2 linked regions of the Flavivirga eckloniae genome follow. The protein of the gene in region 1 interacts with the protein of each later gene in a pairwise test. Links are inferred from orthologs where the notes say so. Each region holds a gene or a part of one and is shown in the gene's direction. Other genes may lie near its edges.

Region 1 (7,727 bases):
CACAAAATGCTACTTTAAATCGAATTTCAGATTTTAAAAAGGATATTTCGAATTCCCGTACATTTAGTTTTCTGCATGAAATAGAAATGCTTTTAGAGCATGGTTTAATTAAAGGAGGCGATTTAAATAATGCTATAGTATATGTAGATAAAGCATTATCCCCAGAAACCATGGAAAAACTAAGAGTTGCGTTTAAAAAGGACTCAATAGCCGTTAAACCAAATGGTATTCTAGATAATTTAACCTTACACCATCCTAATGAAGCTGCACGGCACAAATTGCTTGATGTTTTAGGGGACTTAGCACTTATTGGAACTAGAATTCGTGGAAAAATAATCGCGAATAAACCAGGGCATTTTGTAAATACGCAGTTCGCCAAAAAACTGTCTAAAATAATAAAGAACGACCGTCGTAACAATGTACCAAGTATAGATTTGAATCAACCGCCTTTAATGGATGTTAATCAAATTATGGCAATGCTTCCTCATAGACAACCATTCTTATTAATAGATAAGGTTTATGAGCTTACAGATAATTATGTAACAGCTATAAAGAATGTGACCATGAACGAGCAATTTTTTGCAGGTCACTTTCCGGGAGCTCCGGTAATGCCTGGTGTTTTAATTGTAGAAGCTATGGCGCAAACGGGTGGTATTTTAGTACTTAACACCGTTCCAGACCCAGAAAATTACTTAACCTTTTTCATGAAAATGGATAATGTTAAGTTTAAACAAAAAGTAATGCCTGGAGATACGCTAATATTTAAATGTACGTTAATTACACCAATACGCCGTGGTATATGCCACATGCAAGGTTATGCATATGCGAATGGTAAATTATGTGCAGAAGCAGAACTTATGGCTCAAATCTCTAAAGTAAAAAAATAAATATGAACCAACCACTAGCATACGTTCACCCAGGTGCCAAAATTGCTAAAAACGTAGTAATTGAACCTTTCACAACTATTAATAACAATGTAAAAATAGGAGAGGGTACTTGGATAGGTAGTAACGTAACCATCATGGAAGGTGCCCGTATTGGTAAAAACTGTAATATCTTTCCAGGCTCTGTTATTTCTGCAGTGCCACAGGACTTAAAATATAACGACGAAGATACCACAGTAGAAATTGGTGATAATGTTACCATAAGAGAATGTGTAACAATCAATAGAGGTACAGCAGACAGAATGAAAACCGTTATTGGCAATAATTGTTTAATAATGGCATACTGCCACATTGCACACGATTGTATAGTAGGGAATAATTGTATTTTCTCTAATAACAGTACACTGGCTGGCCACATAACTATAGGAGACTATGTTGTTTTGGCTGGAATGACAGCCGTACACCAGTTTGTATCTGTAGGGAAACATGCCTTCGTTACTGGAGGGTCTTTGGTTAGAAAAGATGTACCTCCCTATGTAAAGGCAGCAAGAGAACCTTTATCTTATGTAGGTATAAATTCGGTAGGTCTTAGAAGACGCGGATTTACAACCGAAAAAATAAGAGAAATTCAGAATATTTTTAGAATACTCTATCAAAAAAACTATAATAATACCCAAGCTTCAGAAATTATTGAAGCCGAAATGGAAGCAACACCAGAACGTGATGAAATACTGCAATTTATTAAGAATTCACATCGAGGTATTATGAAAGGGTATTTCAAATCAAATTAATTTAAACTAAAGATTATTAAGGAATATGGCAACGACAAGCGACATTAGGAATGGATTATGTATTAGATACAATCATGATATTTTTAAAATTATTGAATTTTTACATGTAAAACCTGGTAAAGGCCCCGCTTTTGTAAGAACAAAATTAAAAAGCGTTACCACAGGTAAAGTGATTGACAATACCTTTTCGGCAGGTCATAAATTAGATGATGTTCGAGTTGAGACACATAAGTTTCAATTTTTATATAATGAAGGAGAAACCTATCATTTTATGAATACAGAAGATTATTCTCAAATAGAACTTCAAAAAAACACCTTAGATAATCCAGATCTAATGAAAGAAGGCGAAGTTGTAACTGTACTGATTAATTCTGAAGATAGTATGCCACTTTCAGTTGAAATGCCTGCTAGTGTTATTTTAGAAGTTACTGCAACAGAACCGGGAGTAAAAGGGAATACTGCAACCAATGCAACGAAACCGGCAACAGTTGAAACTGGAGCAACAGTTAATGTACCTTTATTTATTAATGAAGGCGACAAGATAAAGGTTGAAACGGACAAAGGTACTTACAAAGAGCGTGTTAAGGAATAATTTATAAATGAAGTTTCCTAAACCATACACTTTAAAAAACATAGCGCAATTAATAGATTGTACGTTTGTAGGTGCTGATGATTTTCCTGTATTGGGAATGAATGAAATTCATGTGGTAGAACAAGGAGATATCGTTTTTGTAGATCACCCTAAATACTACGATAAAGCTCTTAATTCTGCAGCCACCATCGTATTAATTAACAAAGAAGTAGATTGCCCATCGGGTAAAGCATTGTTAATTAGCGACGATCCCTTTCGGGATTTTAATAAGCTTACAAACCACTTCAAGCCATTTCAATCCGCTAATAGTCAAATATCAAGTACAGCCATTATTGGTAAAAATACAGTTATACAACCTAATAGTTTTATAGGACATAATGTCGTAATAGGTGATAACTGTACAATCCATTCCAACGTAAGCATTTATGATGACGCCGTAATAGGAAATAACGTTACCATTCACGCAGGCTCTGTTTTAGGTGGTAATGCTTTCTATTATAAAAACAGACCAGAAGGTTACGATCGTTTAAAATCAAGTGGTCGTGTTGTTCTAGAAGATCATGTAGATATTGGATCTGGCTGCACCATAGATAGAGGTGTAACAGCAGATACTAGAATTAAAGAAGGAACGAAAATCGATAATTTGGTTCAAATAGGACATGATACTGTTATTGGAAAGAAATGTTTAATTGCATCTCAAGTAGGTATAGCAGGCTGTGTGGTAATTGAAGACGAAGTAACTATTTGGGGTCAAGTTGGTATTACCAGTGGTATCACCATTGGTAAAAAAGCTGTGATATCTGCCAAAGCGGGCGTTAGTAAATCTTTAGAAGGCGGTAGAGGGTATTTTGGAATTCCTGCAGACGATTTTCGCTCAAAATATAAAGAAATTGCAGCTATTAAAAAGATTCCAGAAATACTGGAAAAGTTAAAAGAACAAGACAATCAATAGAGCTAAGTGTTTTTAAAATAAAAAGTAGTGTTTTACTTTAAAATTTTAATACAAAAAATTACATTTGCTCAACAAAAAAATTATAAAAGACAAATATATCTCCTATGAGTGTTTTAGTAAATAAAGATTCAAAGATTATAGTTCAAGGATTTACAGGAAGTGAAGGTACATTTCACGCTGGTCAAATGATTGAATACGGAACCAATGTTGTTGGTGGTGTTACACCTGGCAAGGGCGGACAAACACATTTAGATAAGCCAGTTTTTAATACTGTTTTAGATGCTGTTAAAGAAGTTGGAGCAGATACAACTATTATTTTTGTACCACCTGCTTTTGCAGCAGATGCCATTATGGAAGCTGCCGATGCAGGTATTAAAGTTATTATAACAATTACAGAAGGTATCCCTGTTGCAGATATGATTAAGGCTTCAGACTACATAAAAGGCAAAGATTGTCGCTTAATAGGCCCTAACTGTCCAGGAGTTATTACTCCAGAAGAAGCTAAAGTTGGTATCATGCCAGGTTTTGTTTTCAAAAAAGGAAAAGTAGGTATTGTTTCTAAATCGGGAACTCTTACTTATGAAGCTGCAGACCAAGTTGTAAAACAAGGTTTAGGAATTACTACAGCGATTGGTATTGGTGGAGATCCAATTATTGGAACCACAACTAAAGAAGCTGTTGAGTTATTGATTAACGATCCAGAAACTGAAGCAGTTGTAATGATAGGAGAAATAGGCGGACAATTAGAAGCCGATGCTGCTAATTGGTACAAAGCGAGTGGAAGTAAAAAGCCAATTGTAGGTTTTATAGCAGGAGAAACAGCGCCAGCTGGTCGTACCATGGGACATGCCGGAGCTATTGTTGGTGGAAGTGACGATACTGCACAAGCAAAAAAGAAAATAATGAGAGCTTCTGGTATTCATGTAGTTGATTCTCCAGCAGAAATTGGAAAGAAAGTAGCCGAAGTACTAGGCTAAGCTTAGTAATTCATTAAAATATAAAATCCGTTGACTTTTAGTTAACGGATTTTTTTGTGTCATTATGAGACCTGTCAGGTCTGTTTTAATTACAAGTAGTTTATTAAAAAGTAAATACTGTTTATTTATATGTAAATACATCTTGCAAATTCGTATAAATAGTTACAACTAAAATAAATTTAAAATATAAGGGTAACAAAAATACTGTTGGATTGATATACTAGTATAAAGCTAAAAACAGGAAATCATGAAAACACAAAAAATAATAGTAGGATTATTAATTTTAGGATTAAGCCTTATCAGTTGTTCTAAAAATGATGATGATATAAAAATTATTGAGAGCACACCAGAATACCCCATGAAATCTTTGATTGAGGATGGTGTTATAGAATTAACCAATACAAAGATAAACAGTCCAAACACCTTTGAATTAGGATACAAATTCAAAACTTTTAAAAATGGTAAAATAACAGCCCTAGGAATTCGAGTACCCGATAATGATACTTACAGGGTATCGTTTTGGAATGTTGATACCGAAGAACTGCTAAAAACTATGGAAATTACCTCCAGCTCAGGATTGTTATCCTTTGAAGACATTGAACCTATAAATATAGAGTCTGGCACAGCATATTTCGTTTCAATTAACACAAACGATTACTACATATTTAACGATGGTGGAGATGTGATGTTTCCAGCAGAAACTAATAATATTCTTGTGTTGGGTTACGGAGCGTATTTTGGACAGAGCCAAACCCTGCCAGAGACTTATGTTAAAACAGCTTATTTAGGAATGGTTGATGTAAAGTTTATTCCTAATAATTAACACGTTTCGTTTCAAAAAAGAAGGTAAACACTGTTCGGTTACTATAAACGAACAGTGTTTATCTGTTTATTAATTAGGGAACTCTAGTATATTTAATAGAGGTATTAAACCCTTCAATATTCAGTATAATAGTTTCCCCTTCCTCCGCAAGATTGGAAATATCAAAAGAAGTTGTAGCAGATACAGAAGTTGGTTTAGTAAGGTTTTCCTTGATACTGAATTTTAAGCGTCTTTGTATAGGGTCGCTTTCCAGTATTTCATCAGCATCTACCAATGTAACATCTTTAATTTTGTCTTGAGTAGAGAGAATACTAAACGTAATATTTAAGCAATTATCATTAATTTCTACCGATGTAATTGGTGACGACTTAAGCGCTTTATAGAGTTTAGAGCTAATTATAGTTCCCTTATCACAATTCCTGTCGGTATACAATACTTTTTTATTGATAGCTTCAGTATCAAAATCAGGACAAGTATTTAATCCCGCTATACCTCCAAATTCGCAAATTTTATTTTTGTCACAATCGTAAACGGTAATAAGGTTGTCCGCACAATCTATGCAGTTATTTATTGAAAAAACAGTTTGCTTTTTATAATCATACTGTGTTATTTCTAAATCGTTAGTATTTGCGCTATTTAGCAATTCTTTTAGCCATTCAATATTTTCAAGCGGATCAGTTGAGCATATTTTAGAAGAAGGATTATCGTCGGTTTCATCACATCCTAAAAATAGAGCTAATAATAAAAAAGGAAGAAAATATTTCATAGTACTTCGGGATCAACAGTTAGTATTAAATTCAATTATTAGATGCAGCCAATAAATAAAGGTTGCGTTAAAAGCAGTCTTTTAATTATCATCAATAATATGATTTTGTGTTATTTTTTATATGTTACAACATTGTATTTCCTATATTTGAACATCTAATTTATTAACGAAATTCAAGAACAAAATACACGATGGATATAATTGTGTTTTTGTGTTAAATTAAATATATCTAAATGAAATTATTAGAAGGAAAAACGGCCATAGTTACAGGAGCAAGTCGTGGAATAGGTAAAGGAATTGCTAAAGTATTTGCAGAACAAGGTGCTAACGTAGCATTTACATATAGCTCGTCGGTAGACGCTGCAAATGCATTAGAATCAGAATTAAATGCATTAGGAATAAAGGCTAAAGGATACCAGAGTAATGCAGCTAATTTTGATGAAGCCCAAAAATTAGCAAACGAAGTTGTTGCAGAGTTTGGAAGCATTGATGTTTTGGTAAATAATGCAGGTATTACAAAAGATAATTTACTAATGCGTATTAGCGAAGAAGACTTCGATACGGTTATAGAAGTAAACCTTAAGTCTGTTTTTAATATGACAAAAGCGGTACAACGTACCATGCTAAAACAGCGCAAAGGATCAATTATAAATATGAGTTCGGTAGTTGGAGTAAAAGGTAATGCCGGGCAAACAAATTATGCAGCTTCTAAAGCTGGTATTATTGGATTTTCTAAATCGGTTGCCTTAGAATTAGGTTCAAGAAATATAAGAAGTAACGTAGTTGCTCCAGGTTTTATAGAAACAGAAATGACCGCAAAACTTGATGAAGAAATCGTAAAAGGATGGCGAGCAGGTATTCCTTTAAAGCGAGGAGGAACACCAGAAGACATAGCGAATGTTTGTGTGTTTTTAGCAAGTGATATGAGTGCATATGTAACCGGACAAACTCTTAATGTAGATGGAGGGATGCTAACATAACCCTATGGTAAAGAATGCTTTTTTACTGTTTCTTTTCGCCTGTGTCTCCACTTTAACTGCTCAAAATAAAGAATGGGTAAAAGTTAAAGATACGGTTAATGCATTTGTTGTTGAGTTTCCTGCTCAACCTCAAAAAGGAGTAGAAGATGTGCCCACGGTAAAGGGGTCAGTAAAAATGGATTCGTACACCTTGCAAACAGTAGATGATGACATTTTAATTTATATGACGTCATTTACAAAATATCCCAAGTCATTTTTTGAAAATGGATTAGATACGTTTGAAGAACAAAACAAGGTTTTAAATGGTAATGTACAAGGCGTTGTTTCCAATACAAAAGGTACTTTGGTCTCAGATAAAAAGATTACTTTTAATGGGTACAATGGTAGGGGCATCGTTATAGAATTAAATAGTACCCCATCTGTTAACGTAGTTTATCTTGTTCAAATGAAAATAGTTTTAGTTGATTACAACTTGTATTTAGCCCAAGTTATTTACGAAAAGAAGAATGCGGGAAACATAAATGCCAAACGCTTTTTTGAATCCTTTGAGTTAATAAAAGTTAAACAATAATTGGATAGTCAAACGATAATATATATAATCCTTTCAGGAATTGTTGCGCTATCATTAGCGATCTTTCAATATAAACATAAAAAGAAAAGCATGTCTAAACTAAACATGCTTTTCTCTTTTTTAAGATTCCTTACTGTTTTTTCAATTCTTTTGTTACTTGTTAATCCAAAATTTGAGCAAGTCCGATTTTCTGTAGAAAAACCAAATTTGGTTATTGCAATAGATAACTCTAGTTCCATAAAACATCTTAATCAAAGCAATCAAGCAGTTGCTTTGGTAGAAGAACTGTCTGGTAATGATAAATTAAATGACAAATTCAATGTAGATCTATATACATTCGGAGAATCGCTAAACTCATCAGACTCTGTTACTTTTGTAGAAAACCAAACGA
Region 2 (7,705 bases), 4.9 Mb from region 1 along the record:
GCAGCTTCGGCTAGTGGTGCAGCTTTAAAGTTAGGTAACTCGCTACCTAAAATTCCTTGAGATACGGTTTGAATTAAAACATAAACGCACACCACGATTAGAATACTAATAAAAATAGCTCTAGGTACGGTGCGTCTTGGGTTTATAACTTCGCCACCAACAACAAGTCCGGTTTCTGCTCCTTGAAAGGCAAAAAACAGAATTAACGAGGTTTCTCCCAGTTTTTTTATACTTGGCATGGAATCGATATGTAGATTGCTAAACGATACACCTTGCCACCCAACAATTATAAGCACGAGTAAAGGGATTAGTTTAGCAAGGGTATTAAATTTTACTAAGCCTATCCCTTGTTTTAATCCAATAATATTAATGAAGGCCAAACCGAAGAAGATGATGAACAGAAAAGATAATCGCACCCATTCATTTTCAAAGAAAGGATAAGCCGATGCTAAAATGTTTACTAATGCATTTGATACGGCTGCATCTGCAAACAACGTACCGCTTATAGCAAAAATGCCACCTACAAAACCGGCATAATTACCAAAGGCGGTTTTGATATAGGTGTAAGGTCCTCCGGTATTTGTTACTTTACTGCCTGCTTCGGCAAAGCACAGCATAACCAGAGCTATTAAAATACCACAAAAAACATAAGCCAAAATACTGGAAGCTCCCATTTTAGAGGCTATAACAGCAGGCAAGGCAAAAATACCTGCACCTATAATTATGTTCACAATATTGGCGGATAAACCTAAAACACCAACACTTCTTTTTAAACCTTCATCTTTTTTATTCATACTATAAGTAGCTTAACCACCATTTGTCTTTATTGTTAGCTTTGTACACCATGTATTTTTTACAAGGGTAGTAGAGTAGTGCCATAACACCAACCCATACGAGATAAACTATAAATAAAGAATAGCCGTAATTAATAAGTTTTGCATTCATAAAAACATCTGTATCAAGAATCATATGTTTCCAATTACCTCCAAAAATTAAAATTCCAATAATAGCCGATGCATGAATAACAATAATATGCAGGAAGTAGTAAAACAGTGGAACTCGTCCGAAAATTAAAAAGAAATCGGTTATTTTATTTTTAATTTTTTCGATTCCATATAGGAATAATAACGAAGGCCCTATGGTTATTAACAGGTAGGCTAATGATGGAGGATATTTAGTAACACTAAAAAATGATAGTATTGTTTTTGTTGTTGTATTTTGTACGCTCCATGGAACCAAATCACCGTATACATTGATGCCTCTAATGATAAAGAATAGTGCTGTAGACGCTAATCCCAAGCGTAGGAGCCATTTTTTTCTAATGGTAATATCGAATCCGTTTTTAAAAAGTGTACCCAGGCAGTACCCCAATGTTATTAACCCGAACCAAGGAATAATAGGATAGGCAAACGCATACATTTTATCCCCTATTGGAATAAAAAATTGGGATTGATGCAATATATACCAAACAATAGATTTAAAGCTTGTACCCTGCATCACAATGCCATCCAGCATGTTATGACCAGCAACCAGTATGAACCCAATTACTAATAGTATTCTTATGGGGAAAAAGATGATAAATGATAGCAGTATCATACACAAACCAATGGCCCAAATAACTTGCAGGATAATAACACTATAAGTAATATCAAACTTCCAAACAAAATTGTTAACTACAAATGCCAGAAAAATGAGCCAAAAACCTCTGGTAATTAGAAATTTGAAGAGTTGATGTTTTGTTTTTTTACTTCCATATAAAAATGCAGAAGTGCCTGCTAAAAAAATAAAAACTGGAGCGCAATAATGTGTTATAAAACGTGTAAAGAATAAGAAAGGTGTTGTTGTTTCCAGATTTGTAGGATCACTAAAAAAAGCCCCATAATGGAAGTAATCTCTAACATGATCTAACGCCATAATCACCATAACGAGACCTCTTAAGATATCTATGGATTCAATTCGAGTTGATTTTACCTGAGTCAATCTTTACATTTTAGGATTAAATGCTGTTAAAGTAGGGGAAATTAAAGCATGTCATGCTAGTAAATTTATTACATAAAAAAATAGCCAACAAAAATGCTGGCTATTTTAACACTATTTTTAATGTATAATGCTTATTTCTTTTATTAAGATAAGACCTGTCAGGTTTTAAAAACCTGATAGGTCTAGAGAAGTCGCTTCTGCTTTTTCTTAAAATTAATTTTATGTAGTATTTATTTTGCTAAGGCAGTTTCCTTTTTGTCAGCAAAATCTACTTCAACCTGGTTTTTAATAATGTCATCAAAGGTTTCCCTTTTTCTAATTAAATGGGCTTTTTTCTTGTACCATAACACCTCAGCCGGTCTATACCTTGAATTATAGTTACTTGCCATGGAGAAGCAATAAGCTCCCGCATTTTTAAAGCACAATATATCGCCGTCATTAATTTCATTAATACGTCTGTTGTTTCCAAAGGTGTCTGTTTCGCAAATATACCCTACAACAGTGTAAAAACGTTCACGTCCTTTAGGGTTAGATATATTTACAATATCGTGGTGAGACCCATAAAACATCGGTCTGACAAGGTGATTAAAACCAGAATCTACCTGAGCAAAAACTGTTGATGTTGTTTGCTTTACTGCATTTACTTTAGCTAAAAAGTATCCCGATTCGCTCACTAAAAACTTACCAGGTTCGAAAGCCAGGGTTAAATCTTTACCGTAGTTTTTGCAGAATTCATTAAATCTAGCCGTAAGCTTTTTACCAAATTCTTCAATATTAGTTTCAATATCACCTTGTTTGTAAGGTACTTTGAATCCAGAACCGAAATCAATAAAATCTAAATTCTTGAATTGTTTTGCGGTTTCAAACAGTATTTCACTAGCATATAGAAACACCTCAATATCTAAAATATCACTACCTGTATGCATGTGAATACCGTTGATAGTCATTTTAGTATTTTCTACAATACGTAATATATGTGGTATTTGATGGATTGAAATTCCAAATTTAGAATCGATGTGTCCAACCGAAATATTGCTGTTACCACCAGCCATTACATGCGGATTAATACGGATGCATACCGGTGTTTTTGGATGTTTTGTTCCAAACTGCTCTAATATTGAAAGGTTATCAATATTAATTTTAACGCCTAGTTTAGCTGCTTCCTCAATCTCTTCTAAAGCTACGCCATTAGGTGTGAAAATAATTTGCTCTGGTAAAAAACCAGCAGCTAAACCGAGTTGCACTTCTTGTATAGATACGGTATCTATCCCAGATCCTAATGTATTTAAAAACTTTAATATAGATATGTTCGATAGTGCCTTAACCGCATAGTTAATTTTAAGCTTTTTAACATTTTTAAAAGCATTCGTAAGTCTTTTGTACTGACTTTCAATTTTCTCTGCATCGTATACATAAAGGGGGCTCCCGAAATCTTGTGCTATTTTAAGCAATTGATTTTCTAACATAATTCTATAATTTTTTTCAAAGATATTTTATTCGCATAAATAAAATAAGAAATAATTAAAAAATTGTACAAATTAAACAAATTGTTAATTATTTAACTTTTAATTTTGTTGTAATGTAATGTGAAAAAGTTTTCATAATTAAATATTAGCGTAAGTAATTGCTATTATTTACTTTTGCTTTTCTTAAACGATAAAGCGAATTATGAACTTACACGAATATCAAGGCAAAGAAATATTAAGTAGTTTTGGGGTACGCATACAACGAGGTATAGTAGCTCAAAATGCTAATGAAGCAGTAGCAGCTGCTAAACAATTAACAAGCGAAACCGGAACAAGTTGGCACGTTATTAAGGCACAAGTTCATGCCGGAGGGCGTGGTAAAGGCGGTGGTGTAAAGCTGGCAAAAAACTTGCAAGAGGTTGAAGAAATTGCAGGACAAATTATTGGAATGGATTTGGTTACACCTCAAACATCTGCTGCTGGTAAACGCGTACATCAGGTTTTAGTTGCCGAGGATGTTTATTATCCTGGCGAAAGTGAAACGGATGAGTTTTACATGTCTGTATTATTAAATAGAGGAACTGGACGTAATATGATTATGTATTCTACCGAAGGTGGTATGGATATAGAAACTGTGGCAGAAGAAACACCACATTTAATATTTACGGAAGAGATTGATCCTGCTGTAGGTTTATTACCATTTCAAGCCAGACGCGTAGCGTTTAATCTTGGATTATCGGGATTGGCATTTAAAGAGATGACAAAATTTGTTTCGGCACTATATAAGGCTTATGTAGAATCTGATTCTTCTTTATTTGAGATCAATCCAGTTTTAAAGACTAGTGATAATAAGATCATGGCTGTTGATGCCAAAGTAACGATAGATGATAATGCACTTTACAGACACAAGAACTATATCGATTTACGTGATGTTCGTGAAGAAAGTGCTATTGAAGTTGAAGCCGGAGAACTTGGTTTAAATTATGTAGACTTAGATGGTAATGTTGGATGTATGGTAAATGGAGCTGGATTGGCTATGGCTACTATGGATTTAATAAAACAAGCAGGAGGAGAGCCAGCTAACTTCTTAGATGTTGGTGGTACTGCTGATGCTGCTAGAGTAGAAGCTGCTTTTAAGATTATATTAAAAGATCCTGCAGTGAAAGCCATTTTAATAAACATATTTGGAGGTATAGTACGTTGCGACCGTGTAGCACAAGGTGTTATTGATGCCTATAAAAATATGGGAACTATAAATGTACCTATTATTGTACGTTTACAAGGAACCAATGCAGACATCGCTAAGGATTTAATTGATAATTCTGGTTTAGATGTTTTGAGTGCTACCGAGTTCCAGGAAGCTGCGGATAAAGTACAGCAAGTTTTAGCTTAGTACCTTTTATAACAGTAACAGGTTTTACAAGATAAATTTAAATCTCCAAGAGTTTTGCTCTTGGAGATTTTTTGTTTTATAAGGTTTCATTTTAGTTGTTCGTCAAAGAGCTTTTTTAAGGAACTATTTTGTTTGAATATTAAATATCTTATTATCAGAGTTTAACATGTTTTAGTTTAACAAAAATCCCTCTGAGGCAAATTCATTTCCATTATAGATAATTTTAATCATACATCTTTGTATCAAGTTAATGAACAATAGATTATATGGCTACAAAGATTTATAATAAACGTAAAGGTGTTTTATTAGAGGTTATTTGTTATCTGTATGTCTTCTTGTTTGTCTATGCGGCAACGAGTAAACTATTGGTTTTTGATGAATTTAAAATCCAGATAGGGCAATCCCATATGTTAACGCTTTTTACTGACGTTGTTGCCTGGGGCATACCATTTTTGGAAATCCTAATTGCTTTATTACTTATTATTCCACGATTTAGATTATTAGGGATGTATGCATCCTTTTGTCTTATGGTTATGTTTACCACCTATATTGCTGTTATTTTAAATTTTAGCGATGATATACCATGCTCTTGTGGTGGTGTAATTGAAAAACTTGGCTGGACAGAGCATTTAATCTTTAATGCCGTTTTTGTTATTTTGGCCTTTATTGGAATCATTATACTATACGACCAGAAGAAAAGGATAAATACACCTAAGCATACCAAAAAGAAACTTTATAGGTCACTCTTAATATATACTATAAGTAGTGCTGGTTTTATAATACTCTTGTTCGTTTTTACAAAAACAGAACTAGAGCGGGATACGAGTTTTAAACGGGGTTTTCTTTATTATCCTCCTAAGAAAATACACGAGTTGGATTTGGAGTATAACGGTCATTATTTTGCTGGAGCTGCAGACGGACAGATCTATTTAGGATATCCAAGATCACCATTATATCTTAAGGTTTTGGACACTACACTTCAAAATGTACAGGACCTTCATTTAAAAATGGATAAGGATAGCTTACCTATGCGTTCGCCACAGGTACGGGTAATACCGCCTTATTTCTTTTTAATGGATGGAACCATTCCTTATGTGCTTAGAGGAAATACTAAGGATTGGAAAGCACATGCCGTAATGGAAGAGCCCCTTTATTTTACTAATGCTGAACCGATAGATTCGGTAACTTTAGCTATACGATCCATAAGCAGTAAAACGAACGAGTTTGCTTTGGGTACTATAAAGCTTTCAGATTCGTCTAAAATGACCCTGTCTCATAACCTTTTGAAAAAACAGGTTGATGGTGTTTTTGATGTTGATGGTATGTTGCAATATAATAAACAGCAAGAGCAATTGATTTATACTTATCGATACCGTAATCAATATATTGTTGCTAACGACAGTTTGCAGCTGGAGTTGCTCGGAAAGACCATAGACACGATTAGCCAAGCGCAGATTGAAGTTGGAACCATTGCGTCCAAAAATCAGCAAAAGTTGTCGGCACCGGCTGTTAGCGTTAACAAGTTAAGTACTACTTTCGGAAAGTACCTTTTTATTAATTCTGAACGATTGGGAAGTAAAGAGTCTGAAGTAGTATGGAAAAAATCTTCTGTTATTGATGTTTATGATATGGAAAAAAACAGTTATCAATTTAGTTTTTATGTTGATGATATCGAGGGAAAGAAGTTAAAAGCCATTAGAGTACTTAATGATAAGTTTTTTGGGTTAATAGGTAATCATATTGTTGTTTATCAATTAGGGGATCGTTTTAAATATATTACTCCAGATACTACTGCGACTCAAAGCTCCGAACAAGAACATTTGGAAGCAAAGTAATAATAGGCCACAAATTCACTAATAATAGTTTATAGACTCTTACCTTAGGACATCTTTTAATTTTATATTATTTAGATTCTTCGGTCGTACCTGCCTGCCGGCAGGCAGGCCTCTGAATGACAAGGTGGTTTCTGTTTAGCCTAAAGGGGAGGAATCTCATGAGAAGGTTTTTGTTTATTCATTACACTTTATATCAAATATAGAGCATTGTGTACTATAAGTTTTAAGGAGCTTGTCGTGAATACATAAATTTTCTATTTATGGAAAAGTTTGGTAAACCCAATTCCTTTATTCAAACATACAGACCTTGATTATCAGTTTTTAATAGGTCGAACTTGATGTTTGTTAAATTTTAAATGCTTGATAATTAATGTTTCATAAAATTGATTCTTACGATATTAACTTATGTTGATGTTATTTCTTACGGAATTTATTAAATCCTTTTGATGTAATTATTTATCCATTTAAGATAATTTTTATGGCACATCTTTGTATCGATAGTAAACAACTATTATTTATTATGTTCATATGTATGTACATAAAAATAGATTCTCAAACTGTAATTAATGCCCTGTCAGTTTTCAATGAATTTAAGACCAGTATAAAACATTTTTTTGTTTTTGCTGTCTCTTATTCAGGTATAATATATTGGACGCTAACCTAAATCTTAAACGCATTATTTTATTAATTACTATAACACCCAAACCCAAGACTTAACCAAAATCTAAAAATACAAAATACTGGTGCACCAGTAAACCGTACTATAGTCAGGGATAAGACTGAAAACCTGTAAAAGAGTAGGTCATTAATTTTAAATACTTATGTTATGAAATCAAATTTTTTAAAAACCACATTACCAGTTTTGGTTTTAATTTTAGCGATCACAGTGTCGTTTGCTTTTAGTCCTGCTGAAAAAAGCATGGATCAAGAACCAGTATCATGGTTACATGTGGAAGGTACCTGTTATAAAATTCCTTATGCGCCAGATTGTCAACTGGAAGGAGAGGAGATTTGTAGTGCTATTTCCCCAA

Evidence for each region.
Region 2: the proteins of sucD (region 1) and sucC interact in binary tests that used the Escherichia coli proteins (3 or more experiments, as listed by UniProt). The link is inferred for Flavivirga eckloniae from one-to-one orthologs.

The regions. Positions count from the first base shown.
Region 1 is NZ_CP025791.1:137,084-144,810, forward strand. What follows is about bases 2,415-5,259. They hold sucD (succinate--CoA ligase subunit alpha), read left to right. Parts: upstream 2,415-3,323; coding sequence 3,324-4,196; downstream 4,197-5,259. Other genes in these bases: C1H87_RS00575 (UDP-3-O-(3-hydroxymyristoyl)glucosamine N-acyltransferase), read left to right, coding at 2,415-3,219; C1H87_RS00585 (DUF4082 domain-containing protein), read left to right, coding at 4,444-5,019; C1H87_RS00590 (DUF6970 domain-containing protein), read right to left, coding at 5,093-5,259. Outside these bases: C1H87_RS00560 (bifunctional UDP-3-O-[3-hydroxymyristoyl] N-acetylglucosamine deacetylase/3-hydroxyacyl-ACP dehydratase), read left to right, coding at 1-887; lpxA (acyl-ACP--UDP-N-acetylglucosamine O-acyltransferase), read left to right, coding at 890-1,675; efp (elongation factor P), read left to right, coding at 1,701-2,267; more of C1H87_RS00575, read left to right, coding at 2,275-2,414; more of C1H87_RS00590, read right to left, coding at 5,260-5,785; fabG (3-oxoacyl-[acyl-carrier-protein] reductase), read left to right, coding at 6,019-6,765; C1H87_RS00600 (hypothetical protein), read left to right, coding at 6,770-7,336; C1H87_RS00605 (vWA domain-containing protein), read left to right, coding at 7,427-7,727. UniProt on the Escherichia coli protein: Succinyl-CoA synthetase functions in the citric acid cycle (TCA), coupling the hydrolysis of succinyl-CoA to the synthesis of either ATP or GTP and thus represents the only step of substrate-level phosphorylation in the TCA.
Region 2 is NZ_CP025791.1:5,065,863-5,073,567, forward strand. The notes cover bases 2,921-5,743. They hold sucC (ADP-forming succinate--CoA ligase subunit beta), read left to right. Parts: upstream 2,921-3,648; coding sequence 3,649-4,839; downstream 4,840-5,743. Other genes in these bases: lysA (diaminopimelate decarboxylase), read right to left, coding at 2,921-3,446; C1H87_RS20930 (MauE/DoxX family redox-associated membrane protein), read left to right, coding at 5,106-5,743. Outside these bases: C1H87_RS20910 (APC family permease), read right to left, coding at 1-794; C1H87_RS20915 (DUF1624 domain-containing protein), read right to left, coding at 796-1,980; more of lysA, read right to left, coding at 2,211-2,920; more of C1H87_RS20930, read left to right, coding at 5,744-6,674; C1H87_RS20935 (DUF6520 family protein), read left to right, coding at 7,501-7,705. UniProt on the Escherichia coli protein: Succinyl-CoA synthetase functions in the citric acid cycle (TCA), coupling the hydrolysis of succinyl-CoA to the synthesis of either ATP or GTP and thus represents the only step of substrate-level phosphorylation in the TCA.